Regions from separate parts of the Roseibium sp. MMSF_3247 genome, predicted to be linked through region 3. Evidence: riboswitches for the same ligand, from Rfam matches in the RefSeq annotation. Region 3 holds a riboswitch; each other region holds the start of a gene.
What was found. A riboswitch is a leader RNA that binds a small molecule or an ion and turns the genes downstream of it on or off. The one in region 3 is predicted to bind S-adenosylmethionine.
Positions count from the first base shown of each region.

Region 1 (4,192 bases), 340 kb from region 3:
GCCGAGATCCGGTTCAATCAACCGCACCACATCGCCAATGCGGATGTCATCGGCCTCTTTGGCAATGCGGATCCCGCCGCCACGGCCCCGGGTCGTTTCCAGGTAGCCCGCCTTGGCAAGCTGAGCCACGATTTTCATGACATGGGATTTCGCCAGGCCAAGTTGCGCAGTCAATTTGTCAACTGTCTGCGGGGCATCTGATTGGCTGATTGCCATCAGAAGTCTCAAGGCAAAATCACTGGCTTGACTGAGGCGCATTTCCAGAACTTTCAAAACATTCATTTTATATGTTGATTTTAGCGTGCGCTTCTGTCATTTAAAAGATGCATTTTAAATGAATGTTATGAGGCTGCGATGCAAATCAAACAAACACCACAGGAAACAGGCGGCGCGGTCGTCCGCTCCGACAGCGCCTGCGAGGTGCAATACGCCGAAGTCACTCCCGAGACGATCCGGATCCTTGTGCATTCATTCTATGGGACCTTGCGCCAGCAACCCCATCTCGGTGAGATCTTTGAAAAGCGTCTCGGAGGGCGTTGGCCGGAGCACCTTGAGAAGATGGAACGGTTTTGGCAGTCCGTTCTCCTGAAAAACGGGACCTACAAAGGCAAGCCGGTTCCGGAACACCTGAAACTAAAGGAAGTGGTCAGCTCGGATTATGGCGACTGGCTCGACGTATTCCGCCCGGTAGCACGCGAGATTTTTGTTTCGGACGTTGCCGAAGAGATCATCGCCATTGCCGAACGGATTGCTCAGAGCCTGTGGCTCGCAACGTTCGGTTTTGCCGGCAGTACACCGCCGGCGGAACTCTTTACTGAACAAGCCTGATAGGAGGGGCTCATGTTACCGGCAATCGTCTTGGTGGCCGAAGGTCTGGTTGTTTTGTGGTTCGCGGTCTTCATCGGAATGATGGTGTCCATGTACCTGGATTCCAGATCCATGCCTTTGCCACGCCTCGATCTGGCGGGGCGAACGCTGATTGGCAGCGCCAAACTCGCCTTTGCGGTCGGAATGACCGCATTGGCGGCACTGACTTACTACGAAATCCCAGTATTCTAAGTTTGCAGGAGACACTCATGTTCAGTTCAAAATGGGCACATCGTGGCTTACCCATCCTGTTGATCTGGATTGCAGCACCAATGCCGCTTTGGATCATGGCCATTCTGATGCTGATTATCTGATTGATAGCGTTGTGTTTTGAAGCGGTTGGGCTAGGCTCGTTAAAACACGAAACTGGAGCGACCGCTTTGAGTGAAGAAACACCGCAAGGGGAACTGACCCTCCGGACAATGGCAATGCCGGCCGACACCAATGCATCTGGTGATATCTTTGGCGGGTGGGTACTTTCTCAGATGGATCTCGCCGGTGGGATTGCCGCGGGGCAAAGAGCGCAGGGCCGCGTTGTCACGATCGCAGTCGACAAGATGAAATTCATCCGCCCGGTCCATGTCGGAGACGTCTTGTGTGTTTACACAAGCGTCGGCCGCGTCGGGACAAGCTCCATGGAAATCAAACTGGAAGCCTGGGCTTTGCGCCACCGTTTCGGCGGCCGGGAAAAAGTCACCGAAGCGATTTTCACGATGGTCGCCGTTGATGACCAAGGCAAGCCACGTCCAGTCCCCAAGGACACTCCGGCTCCGCAGTAATCAGGCGCGCAAGGATCTGCGCGCCAGCAGGTCCGCAAACAGCTCCTCATCGACCGCGCAAATGCAGCCATTGGCCCAAAGGCGCAACAAGGCCTGTAAGCGGTCGACCCGCTCATGCCGGGTCAACCGGCGTTTGTGGCGTGGCAGTCCGCCATACACCCGAATGGTCTTCATGCGGGCCAGCACACAATCTTCTGCGGTAGATTGCCAGATCTCGGCCGCTGTCTGATCGGCCTCTTCGGCGTCCTGGTATCTGATCAACTCGGCAGCTTGTCCGGCCAGTGCGTCTTGAAACAAAAAATCCTCCATCGGTTGCCCGAGGAGGACTGGCGCATGAAAACTACCGCTTCGTTGCCGCGCAGCCTCTTTTGAGTGTCTGGACGGCCGCATCCCTGTTGCGGAAACCACCTTGCCCGGTCGGCAGGTTGGCGAGGGCGCCAGCCCTTCTCTTGATGATGGCGGGCTTATGCCATGGGTTCCGTTTTTTGGCAAGTCATCCAAGAACCGAAGGACAACAACGGTTATTGATTGCGGTCATAGTCGATTTTTCCATCGACCAGATGAATGCGACGCTGCATACGGCCGGCAATATCCATGTCGTGCGTAACGGCTATCACTGTGGTTCTTTGTTGATCGACAATCGATTGAAGCGACATAAACACCTGCTCTGTCGCGACAGAATCGAGACTGCCGGTCGGCTCGTCTGCAAGGATCAGGTCCGGCGCATTGGCAAGCGCTCTTGCAACGGCGACGCGTTGACGCTGCCCGCCGGACAATTGGGCAGGTTGCCGGTGCAAAAAGTCCTCCAGGCCGAGATCTTCCAAGAGACCCGCCGCGCGGTCTTTTTGCTCAGCTGCAGCCAGAGCGCCGAGTTTTTGCATTGGAATCATAACGTTTTCCAGAGCGGTGAATTCCGGCAAGAGAAAGTGGAACTGGAAGACAAAGCCGATCTTTTCCAGCCGCAAGTGAGCCATTTCGGTCTTCGATAGATCGTGCGTCTTGCGGCCGCCAATCAAGACTTCGCCCTCCGTCGGCCGGTCCAGAAGTCCAAGCAGATACAATAGAGACGATTTTCCGGAGCCCGATGGGCCGGTGATTGCGACGAACTCCGATGAGCCGATCGAAAACGAGATGTCCTCTACAAGGGTGACCGGAACTACGGCCGGGAGAATGCGGGTCAAGCCTCGCGTTTCCAAAAGTGGGGCAGGGGTGGCTGGGGTTGGGGCAACGTTCATGTCAGGTCGCGCCCCGGATGATGTCGACAGGATTGAGCGCGGCGGCCTTTCTGGCAGGCACAAAACCGGCAATGCCCGCAGACAGAAGCGCCAGACCACTGGCGATCATGTAATGCACATGAGAAAAGTATATCGGCAGACGGGTCATTTCGATGTCGGTGGTGACCTCGAATTTGATTGTTGCAAGATAACTCGACAATCCAAATCCAAGTGCAGACCCGACAAGTGCTCCGAGCACACCGATCACCAAACCCTCCAGGACGAAAATCTGTTGGATGTCGGGTTCCGGAAACCCCAGCGATTTCAGGATGGCAATGTCCCGGGCCTTTTCATGCACGATCGTTGAAATGATGTTGTAGATCCCGAAACCGGCGACCAGAAGAATACCGCCGACAGCGGTAAACATGATCACGTTGCGGACAAAGAAAGCCTCCATCAGCCCTTCATTGGCCTCTTCCCAGGAGATTGACTTGTAGCCCAATTGCCGCTCGGCCCTTGCAGCAACTGCGACGGCTTCATCGATGTTTCTCAGCCGGATCGTGATGGCGTTGATGATGTCGGGTTTTTCCAAAAGGATCTGGACGGCTTTGAGAGGCGCATAGGCGAGGCTTTCGTCGCTGGTGGTGATCCCGGTATGGAACAGGCCAACAATCTTGAACCGTTTCGCGACCCCGTTTGCTGAGGTCAACGTGACCGTGTCTCCAAGGTCAGCGCCAAGTCGTTCGGCTGCCTTGTCGCCTAGAACCAATCCGTTGGAGGTTGTACCGAGGTCCTCAAAGGCCCCCTCCCGGATGTCCTCGCCAATGTTGGACACAAGAAGTTCCTGCTTTGGGCGGACACCAATCAGCGTCATGCCGATGTCCTGACCGCTGTAGCGCAGCACAGCCTGACCCGTCAGGCGCTGTGCGATGTCGCCGTCAACCCAATCTCGCAGCGACGCTAACGCTTCCGTAGGATTGCGGATCCCACGCAAGTCCTCCAACGGCCGCAAACCGCGAAAGGCAACAGCATCATAAACGGAGCTGGCCGGTTGGGCTGTTGGCGTCCGCTTATCATCCTTGATCTCCACATGCGGAATGGCGTCGATTAAGGTTGCCATGAAGTCATGTTGAGAACCCTCCATGAGGGCGGCCATGGCAATGGAAAACCCAACACCGAGTGCAACACCAAGCGTGGAGACCACCGTTTGCCGGAGCCTGTTGCGCACATGGGTCGCAGCGATGCGGAGCTGAAGGATCATTCTGGTGTGCCCTCAGCCACCGGCTCCACCTTCTGGCCATCAGAGAGATCGTCGCGAAACGGCAGGAGAAC
Region 1 is NZ_JASHII010000001.1:740,377-744,568, forward strand. It holds gene RBB44_RS03285 (Rrf2 family transcriptional regulator) at 1-282, opposite strand, end outside; gene RBB44_RS03290 (group III truncated hemoglobin) at 355-828, shown strand; gene RBB44_RS03295 (hypothetical protein) at 841-1,059, shown strand; gene RBB44_RS03300 (acyl-CoA thioesterase) at 1,290-1,646, shown strand; gene RBB44_RS03305 (hypothetical protein) at 1,647-1,943, opposite strand; SAM-I-IV-variant riboswitch at 1,984-2,107, opposite strand; gene RBB44_RS03310 (ABC transporter ATP-binding protein) at 2,168-2,881, opposite strand; gene RBB44_RS03315 (ABC transporter permease) at 2,883-4,121, opposite strand; gene RBB44_RS03320 (efflux RND transporter periplasmic adaptor subunit) at 4,118-4,192, opposite strand, start outside.
Region 1: linked by a shared signal. The riboswitch ahead of RBB44_RS03305 (hypothetical protein) and the one ahead of RBB44_RS04875 (O-succinylhomoserine sulfhydrylase) in region 3 are both predicted to bind S-adenosylmethionine.

Region 2 (4,192 bases), on a different contig from region 3:
GATAAAGCGCCCTATCTCCTCGGAGATCAGATTGCCGCAGCAGACATCTTCTGGGGATCTGCTCTGCGCTGGACCTTGATGTTCGGTCTGGTGCCGGACTGGTCGGTCTTTACCGAGTATGCCGAGAGAGTTACCGCACGGCCGAGTTTTCAGCGTGTCTTGGAAGATGAGGCCTTGCTCGATGCAGCGCAGGAGGCCGCTGCGAACCCGGCAGGGATCTCCGCCGCGAGTTGAGCCAAGGCCTCGTCGTCAAATCCGGAGGCACAAGGCCCTGCCTCCGGAGAAGTGTCGCGGGGTTTGAGGCTTAGCTCAACGCAGCGCGGATCTTGTCGGCTTGTTCGGCAAGTAGATCGTTGTCAGCCATTTCACCGGTGTGCGGCTTCAACTTCACGCCGTCAAAGCGCGGGATGATGTGGACATGGGTGTGAAACACCACCTGACCGCCGGCTGGTTCAGAGAACTGCTGAATGGTGGTGCCATCTGCCCCAAAAGCCTTGATCACGGCATGGGCCATCTTTTGGACCGTGGCCATCACTGCGTTCAGATCCTCTTGCGCGATGTCCAGAATGTTGCGGGATGGAGCCTTCGGAATGACCAGCACATGTCCGTCACCGCGCGGCATGATGTCCATGATCACGACCGTCTTGTCGTCTTCATAGACCTTGTGACTCGGCAACTCTCCGCGCATGATTTTGGCAAAGATGTTCTGGTCGTCGTAGGCGGGCGTTTCGATCGGCATGCGTACCTCTAAAAGGGAAAAAGTCTTCGAATGTCTGCGGACATAGTACTCCGCCAGGCGGTTCGACAACAAGGGTTGTGACCGCCCGGCAGTGTCCGATTATTCGCCGATATTGTTCAAATCAAACGGTGTGGACTGATACATCTCATTGATCCAGTTACCGAACAGAAGATGCGCGTGGGCCCGCCAGCGATTCACCGGCTGCCGGGTGGCATCATCGTCCGGAAAGTAGTTCTGCGGTCGGATCGGCGTGTCAGAAACCTGGCTGTCCCGCTCGAATTCATCCGCCAGAGATGTCGTGTCATATTCGATGTGATTGAACATATGCAGGCAGCGGTGCTCCGGGTCGTCGAGGAGGCACATACCGGTCTCGTCATCTTCCGCAAGCACCATCAGATTGCTGCCGTCTGGGATGTCGGCCTTCCGGGTTTCCGTCCAGCGTGAGACGGGCAGACAGAAATCATCAGAAAACCCGCGGAGATACGGCGAGGCCGGTGCGAGCGTACGTTGCCTGTAGACGCCCGTTGCCTTGTCGTCTCGCGCATATTTCGGCATGCCATGAAAGTGATAAGTGGCCGCCTGAGCCGCCCAGCAGATGGTCAGCGTGCGATGAACATGTGTCTGGGTCCAATCCAGCACATCGCGCATTTCCTGCCAGTATCCGACATCTTCAAACGGCAGCTTCTCGACCGGGGCGCCGGTGATGATGAACCCATCGAACTTCTCGTTCCGGACTTCTTCCCAGGGCCGATAGAACGCTTCCAGATGCTCCGTTGGCGTGTTCCGGGGCACGTGGTTGGTCATGCGCACCAGAGTCAGATCGATCTGAAGCGGGGTGGAGCCGAGAAGGCGTGCGAATTGGGTCTCTGTCTTGATCTTGTTCGGCATCAGGTTGAGAAGACCGATGCGCAGGGGGCGGATATCCTGACGCATGGCATCCGCTTCCTGGATGATCATCACGCCTTCGGATTCCAGAATGGGGCGGCCGGGCAGATCGTTTGGAATTTTTATCGGCATTTGCGCGTCCTGTAACCAGAGACAGATGCCTTTCTTCGATCCGATTCGTTGCCTTTGAACTTGAAGTTCACGGCCGCATCTTCTGTTCGAAGAACCACCTTGCCCGGATCGGCAGGTTGGCGTGGGGCATCTGTCCCAACTCTTGATGATGGTCCCTAGGTAATGGATTGGACGCGATCCGGCAAGCCCTGTGCAGACGAATGCCGATCTTGTGAAAGACGCAAATTGTTGTTGGATCTCAGTCGCGTGGCAAATGGAAGGTTCAGCTGCCTTTCCGGAAGGGGGCATGTTCAGCCAACGCTTCGTTTTCGCGTTGAACGGCGCGCCGCTCTTGCTCCAGAAAGTCTGCGACTGCGTCGTGAAGGCCCTCATGGGCAATCCAGTGGGCAGAATAGGTCGTTTGCGGCAGGTACCCGCGAGCCAACTTGTGCGCTCCCTGAGCGCCAGCCTCGACGCGTTTCAGGCCTTTGGAAATGGCAAAGTCGATTGCCTGATAGTAACACAGCTCAAAATGCAGGAACGGATGGTGTTCGGTGCAGCCCCAATGGCGGCCGAACAAGGTTTCTGATCCGATGAAGTTGAGGGCTCCGGCGACATACCGGCCGTTGCGTTTTGCCAAGACCAGAAGAATGCGGTCCGCCATCCGCTCACTGATCAGCGAGAAGAAGGCACGATTGAGATAAGGGCGGCCCCACTTGCGAGCGCCCGTATCCATGTAAAATCCGTAAAAGGCATCCCAATGCGCTTCTGTCAGATCGCTGCCGGTGACCCATTCGATTTCGAGCCCGTCAGCGCTGATCGCTTCGCGGCGTTCCTTTTTGATCGCCTTGCGTTTGCGCGAGGCGAGGTCGCCGAGAAACTGGTCGAAGGTTTCGTAGCCGTTGTTGTCCCAGTGGAACTGCTGATCTGTGCGCCTCAGATAACCGAGATCGCCAAGCGAGTCCCATTCCGGTTTAGTCAAAAAAGTCGCGTGAACCGAGGAGGCGCCGGTGCGTTGGCAAACCTGTACAAGGCCAGCCGCCAGTGCCTGGAGTCCGGCCTCCCGGTTGATGTTGGGGCTGGTCAGAAACCGGCGGCCTGTCGCCGGAGTAAACGGGACCGATATCTGGAGTTTTGGATAATAGTCGCCACCCGCCCGGTAGAAGGCGTCGGCCCAACCATGATCGAAGACATATTCGCCCTGGGAATGGCTTTTCAAGTAAGCGGGAACAGCTCCCAGAACCGCGCCGTTACCATCCTCCAGAACCATGTGCCGTGGCATCCATCCAGTCTGGCGTGTCGCGCAGCCGGATGCCTCCAATGCTTCCAGAAAAGCGTGGGATAAGAAAGGGTTGAAGTCTGTTTCTTCAGAATTTGAATCAGCTTCAGGGGCTAGCGCGGAAGTGAGATCTTGAGACGCAACAGCGTCTTGCGCGCGCGCCAGCTGTCCGCCTTCGCCAAGGATCCAGCCGGGATTGGCAACCGCATCCCATTTGTCAGCCGGCACATCTGCCAAGGATGAAAGAAGTCTAATAGAGAGCGTCGTCTCCGTATCACCGGCGCCTGGTTTTTGCGGCTGTTCATTGTCCGGTGAAATAGAAGACGTCATGTCAGTGTGTCGGCCCGCCATAAAGGATTGTTTATCAGAATGTAGAGCCGCTTTGCTGCGCCGCAAGAGGGAATTCCGTTCCTGGAATGCTCGTCCGTTATTGATCCGGATCGAAGCCCTCAAAGACGATTTGATCGGCAAACCGTTTCGCGACTTCCAACTGTCCCGGTGTCCGAACTGTCCACGTCATGATTGGGGTTCTAAAAACCTTTTTCATCATGCTGGGGCCGGGGCTCGGTAGATCGTTGACGCCATAGGAGATGAAGTGCGGGCTTGTGCGCGGAAAATGGAGCAGGTGGCGCAATATGAAACGGTCCATCCGGCTGTGCCGTGTGTAGTCCGGGCCGGGGCGGGCCGCATCTGCCACGATCCCGCGGAGGACGGAGTTGTTGTGCGCCTTTGCTACAGCCAGCATGTCCGGATCAAAGGTTTTGATACAGGCTGGGCCCTTATACGCATCCACTTGATCAACAACGCGGCGGACAAAGTCGCCTTGTGCATCGCGCCGGAGCAAGGATTTGATTTCGACAACAAGCGGCACACGGCCATCCACCAGATCAAAAAGGTCCTGAAGCAGCCACAGGTGATCTGTGCCGGTACGCATTTGCAGTTTGACGAGATCGGCTGAAGACCGCCCGGAAACCGGCCCGCTGCCATCTGCGAGACGGTCCAGGTCATCGTCGTGAAAGACGAGCGCTTCACCATCACTGGTCTGCTGAACGTCAACTTCAATCCCGAAGTCTTTGTCCACGGCCTGCTGGATTGCTGTTGGGGTGTTTTCAATGATGCCGTTGCTGGCATCGTGATACCCCCGGTGCGCAATCGGCCGGGCGAAAATGGCGGCAAGT
Region 2 is NZ_JASHII010000004.1:110,780-114,971, forward strand. It holds gene RBB44_RS14435 (glutathione S-transferase family protein) at 1-234, shown strand, start outside; gene RBB44_RS14440 (HIT family protein) at 305-733, opposite strand; gene metA (homoserine O-succinyltransferase) at 839-1,756, opposite strand; SAM-I-IV-variant riboswitch at 1,791-1,910, opposite strand; gene RBB44_RS14450 (GNAT family N-acetyltransferase) at 2,019-3,344, opposite strand; gene RBB44_RS14455 (glycerophosphodiester phosphodiesterase family protein) at 3,442-4,192, opposite strand, start outside.
Region 2: linked by a shared signal. The riboswitch ahead of metA (homoserine O-succinyltransferase) and the one ahead of RBB44_RS04875 (O-succinylhomoserine sulfhydrylase) in region 3 are both predicted to bind S-adenosylmethionine.

Region 3 (4,192 bases):
AAGCTGGAAGGAGGCACAGGTCCGCTCCGTACCCGTGTCCGCCCGGACCAATTCCCGGATCACGCGGCGCCGATGAGGATCTGCCAAGGCGGTGAGGACCTTTCCCAGGTCCAGATCGACCGGCTCCAGATTGTCGTCCTTCTCTCCCATCTCATCCCTCATGCACCACTAGATAGGTAAGGCTTGCATCTTACCTTTTATTCACCTAGGTACGACACACATCATACCTAAGGAGATCTCCATGTCCAATCCCGACTTCGCGCTCCCGGAACCCGACGCCGATGAAACCGGTCCTTATGCGCTGGTCGGTCAAGCCCGCGCACGGCCCGGTTCTGCTGAAAAACTGGAACAAGCACTTGTTGCGCTCGTCACCCCGACACGGGAAGAGACAGGCGCTCTTCAATATCACGTGCATCGCGACCGGGCCGACCCGGATCTCTTTGTCTTCTATGAAGCCTGGGCGTCTCTGGCAGACCTAAAGGAACACCTCCAGATGCCGTACATTCAACAATTCCTTGCAGGCCATCAGGAGCTTGTTGACGGAGAGATGCAAGTCACCTGGCTCAAAATGGCCAGCCCTTATCCGGGAGCCTGACCTCAATAATTGAGCTGGCGGACTATATCGCCGCCAGTGCCTTTTCGACGTCCTCAAGAAGATCCTGCGGATCTTCCAGACCAACAGAAAGGCGCAGGATGCCGTCGGTAATGCCAAGCTCGGCGCGGGCTTCCTCACCGATCGACTGGTGGGTGGTCGTTGCCGGGTGGGTGATCAGGCTTTTGGCATCACCGAGGTTGTTAGAGATCCGGATCAGGTCCAGCGCATTCACAAACCGGAATGCAGCCTCCTTGCCGCCCTCGATTTCAAGCGCCACCATCGTCGAACCACCGCGCATCTGACGCTTGGCGATCTCGGCTTGCGGGTGATCGTCCCGCCCCGGGTAAATCAGGCGTTTCACCTTGGACTGACCCGCCAGGAAGTCCGCAATCTGGCCGGCACTGTTCGTCTGCTGTGCCACGCGCAGCGGCAATGTTTCGAGCCCCTTTAAGAGCACCCAGGCACTGAACGGGCTCATGTGCGGGCCAGTGTGTTTGACAAACGGCATCACCTCTTCGGTGATCCATTCTTCATCGGACAAAACAACACCGCCGAGACAGCGCCCCTGCCCGTCAATATGTTTGGTGGCGGAATAGATCACCACATCCGCGCCCAGGCTCAGAGGAGACTGGTACATCGGCGTCGCAAACACGTTGTCGACGATCAGGCGCGCACCTACCGACTTCGCAATTTCCGCGACCGCGGCAATATCGATGACTTCCAGGGTCGGATTGGTTGGGCTTTCCAGAAACAGCGCCTTGGTGTTCGGCTTGACGGCCGCTTTCCACTGCTCGATGTCCGTGCCATCGACGAGCGTGCTCTCAACACCAAAACGCGGCAGGAGGGTCTCACAGATGTAGCGGCACGAGCCGAAAAGGGCCTTCGCAGCAACCACATGATCCCCCGCCTTGACCGACGCCATCAGGGCAAGATTGACTGCGGCCATGCCGCTGGCGGTTGCCCGCGCAGCTTCCGCGCCTTCCAGCATCTTGATGCGGTCTTCGAACATCGCGACGGTTGGGTTGGCATACCTCGAATAGACAAACCCCGGATCTTCACCATTGAACCGTGCTTCGGCCGCTTCCGCACTGTCGTACACAAAACCCTGTGTCAGGAACATCGCCTCGGACGTCTCGCCGAATGGTGAGCGGGTGGTGCCGCCATGAACGAGTGCGGTTGCAGGGCGCCAGTTGGTTCCGGCGGTGTTCTTGGTGTCAGTCATGTCGATGTTCGCTCCAAACGAAAAAACCCCAGCCTCAAGACCGGGGTTTGCACCTCCGGCCTTTTTAGCGACTTGTTTAACGTGGCTGCAAGCCGGCCGGCCCAAATCACCACGAGGTGACTTTCACTTAAGCGAAAATGGGCTTTCGGTCAATCTACCTCCCCCTTTTCCTGAGATTGGCCAGAAAGAGAGTTGGCGGGGCCAGCCGCATCCGTTAAGGACGTTAGACGAAGATTGCAGGATGAATTGATGAACGTATCAGCGGACCAAAGCCCCACAGGCAGCGCATTGATCGCAGCAAGCGGAATTTTGCCCGAGCGAGTCATTCAGGCGATGTTCGCAGCGCAGGAGATTTCCGCCGCGCAGCCCCCTGTCAAAGGTCAAATCCAGCCAGCGAGCCTCGATCTGCGCCTTGGAACCGTTGCTTACCGGGTGCGCGCAAGTTTTCTGCCCGGTCCGGACATCAAGGTGGCGGACCGCTTGGAGCAGCTGAAGCTTCATACCATCGATCTTCAGGACGGGGCCGTTCTGGAAACCGGGTGCGTCTACATTGTTCCCTTGCAGGAAAGTCTGGCGCTGCGGCCCGACATTTCGGCAACGGCCAATCCAAAAAGCTCCACCGGGCGTCTTGATGTGTTCACCCGCGTGATTACAGACAATGGCCAGGCATTCGACACCATACCTGCGGGCTACACCGGACCGCTTTATGCAGAAATTTCACCGCTCACGTTCCCGATCCTGGTGCGCTCCGGCTCCCGCCTCAGCCAGATCCGGTTCCGGCGGGGACAATCGCTGATCCCGGACGCTGATCTTCAAGGCATCCACAAATCAGAAACCCTGATGAGCGGCGGCAACGAACGGATCGGCGGCGGCGTGCAGCTGTCCATTGATCTGGAGGGCGAAGGCCCGGGCAGCCTGATTGGTTACCGCGCCAAGCATCATTCCGGGCTGATTGACGTTGATCTGGTCGGCGCTCAAGACCCGCTTGATTTCTGGGAACCGATCTACCGCCGCCAGAATGCTGAACTGATCCTTGATCCGGACGCTTTCTACATACTTGTCAGCCAGGAAGCCGTTCACGTCCCGCCAGACTATGCCGCCGAGATGGTGCCGTTCGATCCACTGGTCGGGGAGTTCCGGGTGCATTATGCCGGTTTCTTCGATCCCGGCTTCGGCCATGCCGGCGCCGGCGGTGTAGGCTCTCGTGCGGTTCTGGAAGTCCGCTCCCATGACGTGCCCTTTATCGTGGAACACGGGCAGACCATCGGCCGCCTTGTCTATGAACACATGGCCGAACGGCCCGCGACACTTTATGGCGAGGGCATCGGCTCCAACTATCAGGGCCAGGCCTTGAAGCTCTCCAAGCATTTCAAGGCCTCAACCTGAACACTGAATGTCCTTGAAAACCATCACCCGCGAATACGAAGGCTTTCTGGAAGACCGGAAGTCCCGGTTCCTGGCCTTTTTGGTGCCCATTGAGCAGTTCGACACCCGTCTGGAAGAACTGCGCAAGGAACACCGCAAGGCCAATCATATCGTAACCGCGCACCGGCGGCTTCTCGATGATGACCGGATCGAGGAAAGCGGCAAGGACGATGGTGAACCGGCAGGCACGTCCGGCATGCCGACCTTGCGCGTCCTGCAGGGCGCAGACCTGATCAATTGTGCGGTGCTGATCGTAAGGTATTTCGGCGGTACGAAGCTGGGCGGCGGAGGCCTTGCCCGCGCCTATTCAGGCGCTGCCCAAGACGCGATTGCGCATGCTGAATTGGTGCCGTTTCAAAAACTCTCCCGGAAAAGATTAAGCGCAGACTTTGCATCGAGTTCCGATTTGGAACGGAAAATCACCGGCCTCGGACTGGATGTGGTCTCGCGCGACTACACCGAAACGGGTGTCGTTCTGATAGTGGAAGGGCCGGAGGATCTCCTGGATGCCCTTGACGGCAGCGCGGACGGTTAAAACTCCAGGCCCAAGCCGCAGTCTGCTGACACGATGTTTATCGCCCGACGATCGATAAGATCGCTTTCTCACGCCCGCGGCGCTACCTTGGCAAAAACAGAGGATCGGCATCCGTTGTCTGGAGTGGAGTAAAAGGCTTGTTTTCAGTGACGAAACGATCTCTGGCCTTGACTGCCATGCTGCTGTTCTTCCCTTTTCTCCTTGCAGCGCTGTGGATTACCCTCTTTCAAGCCGGACCTAATCGGCTCATTTCCGGTGGGCCAGAAGCCAGCGCATTGGAGCAGAAAGTCGGTCAACTGATCATGGTTGGGTTTAACGGCACCAGCCCGACTGATCCGGGTGTCATGGCTGTCAGCGGCCATCTTGAAAGTGGCCGCATCGGCGGCGTTATGCTGCTTGGCCGCAACATTCTAAC
Region 3 is NZ_JASHII010000001.1:1,079,996-1,084,187, reverse strand. It holds gene RBB44_RS04885 (helix-turn-helix transcriptional regulator) at 1-150, opposite strand, end outside; gene RBB44_RS04880 (putative quinol monooxygenase) at 242-595, shown strand; gene RBB44_RS04875 (O-succinylhomoserine sulfhydrylase) at 618-1,817, opposite strand; SAM riboswitch at 1,861-1,940, opposite strand; gene RBB44_RS04870 (2'-deoxycytidine 5'-triphosphate deaminase) at 2,067-3,203, shown strand; gene RBB44_RS04865 (YigZ family protein) at 3,211-3,777, shown strand; gene RBB44_RS04860 (glycoside hydrolase family 3 N-terminal domain-containing protein) at 3,924-4,192, shown strand, end outside.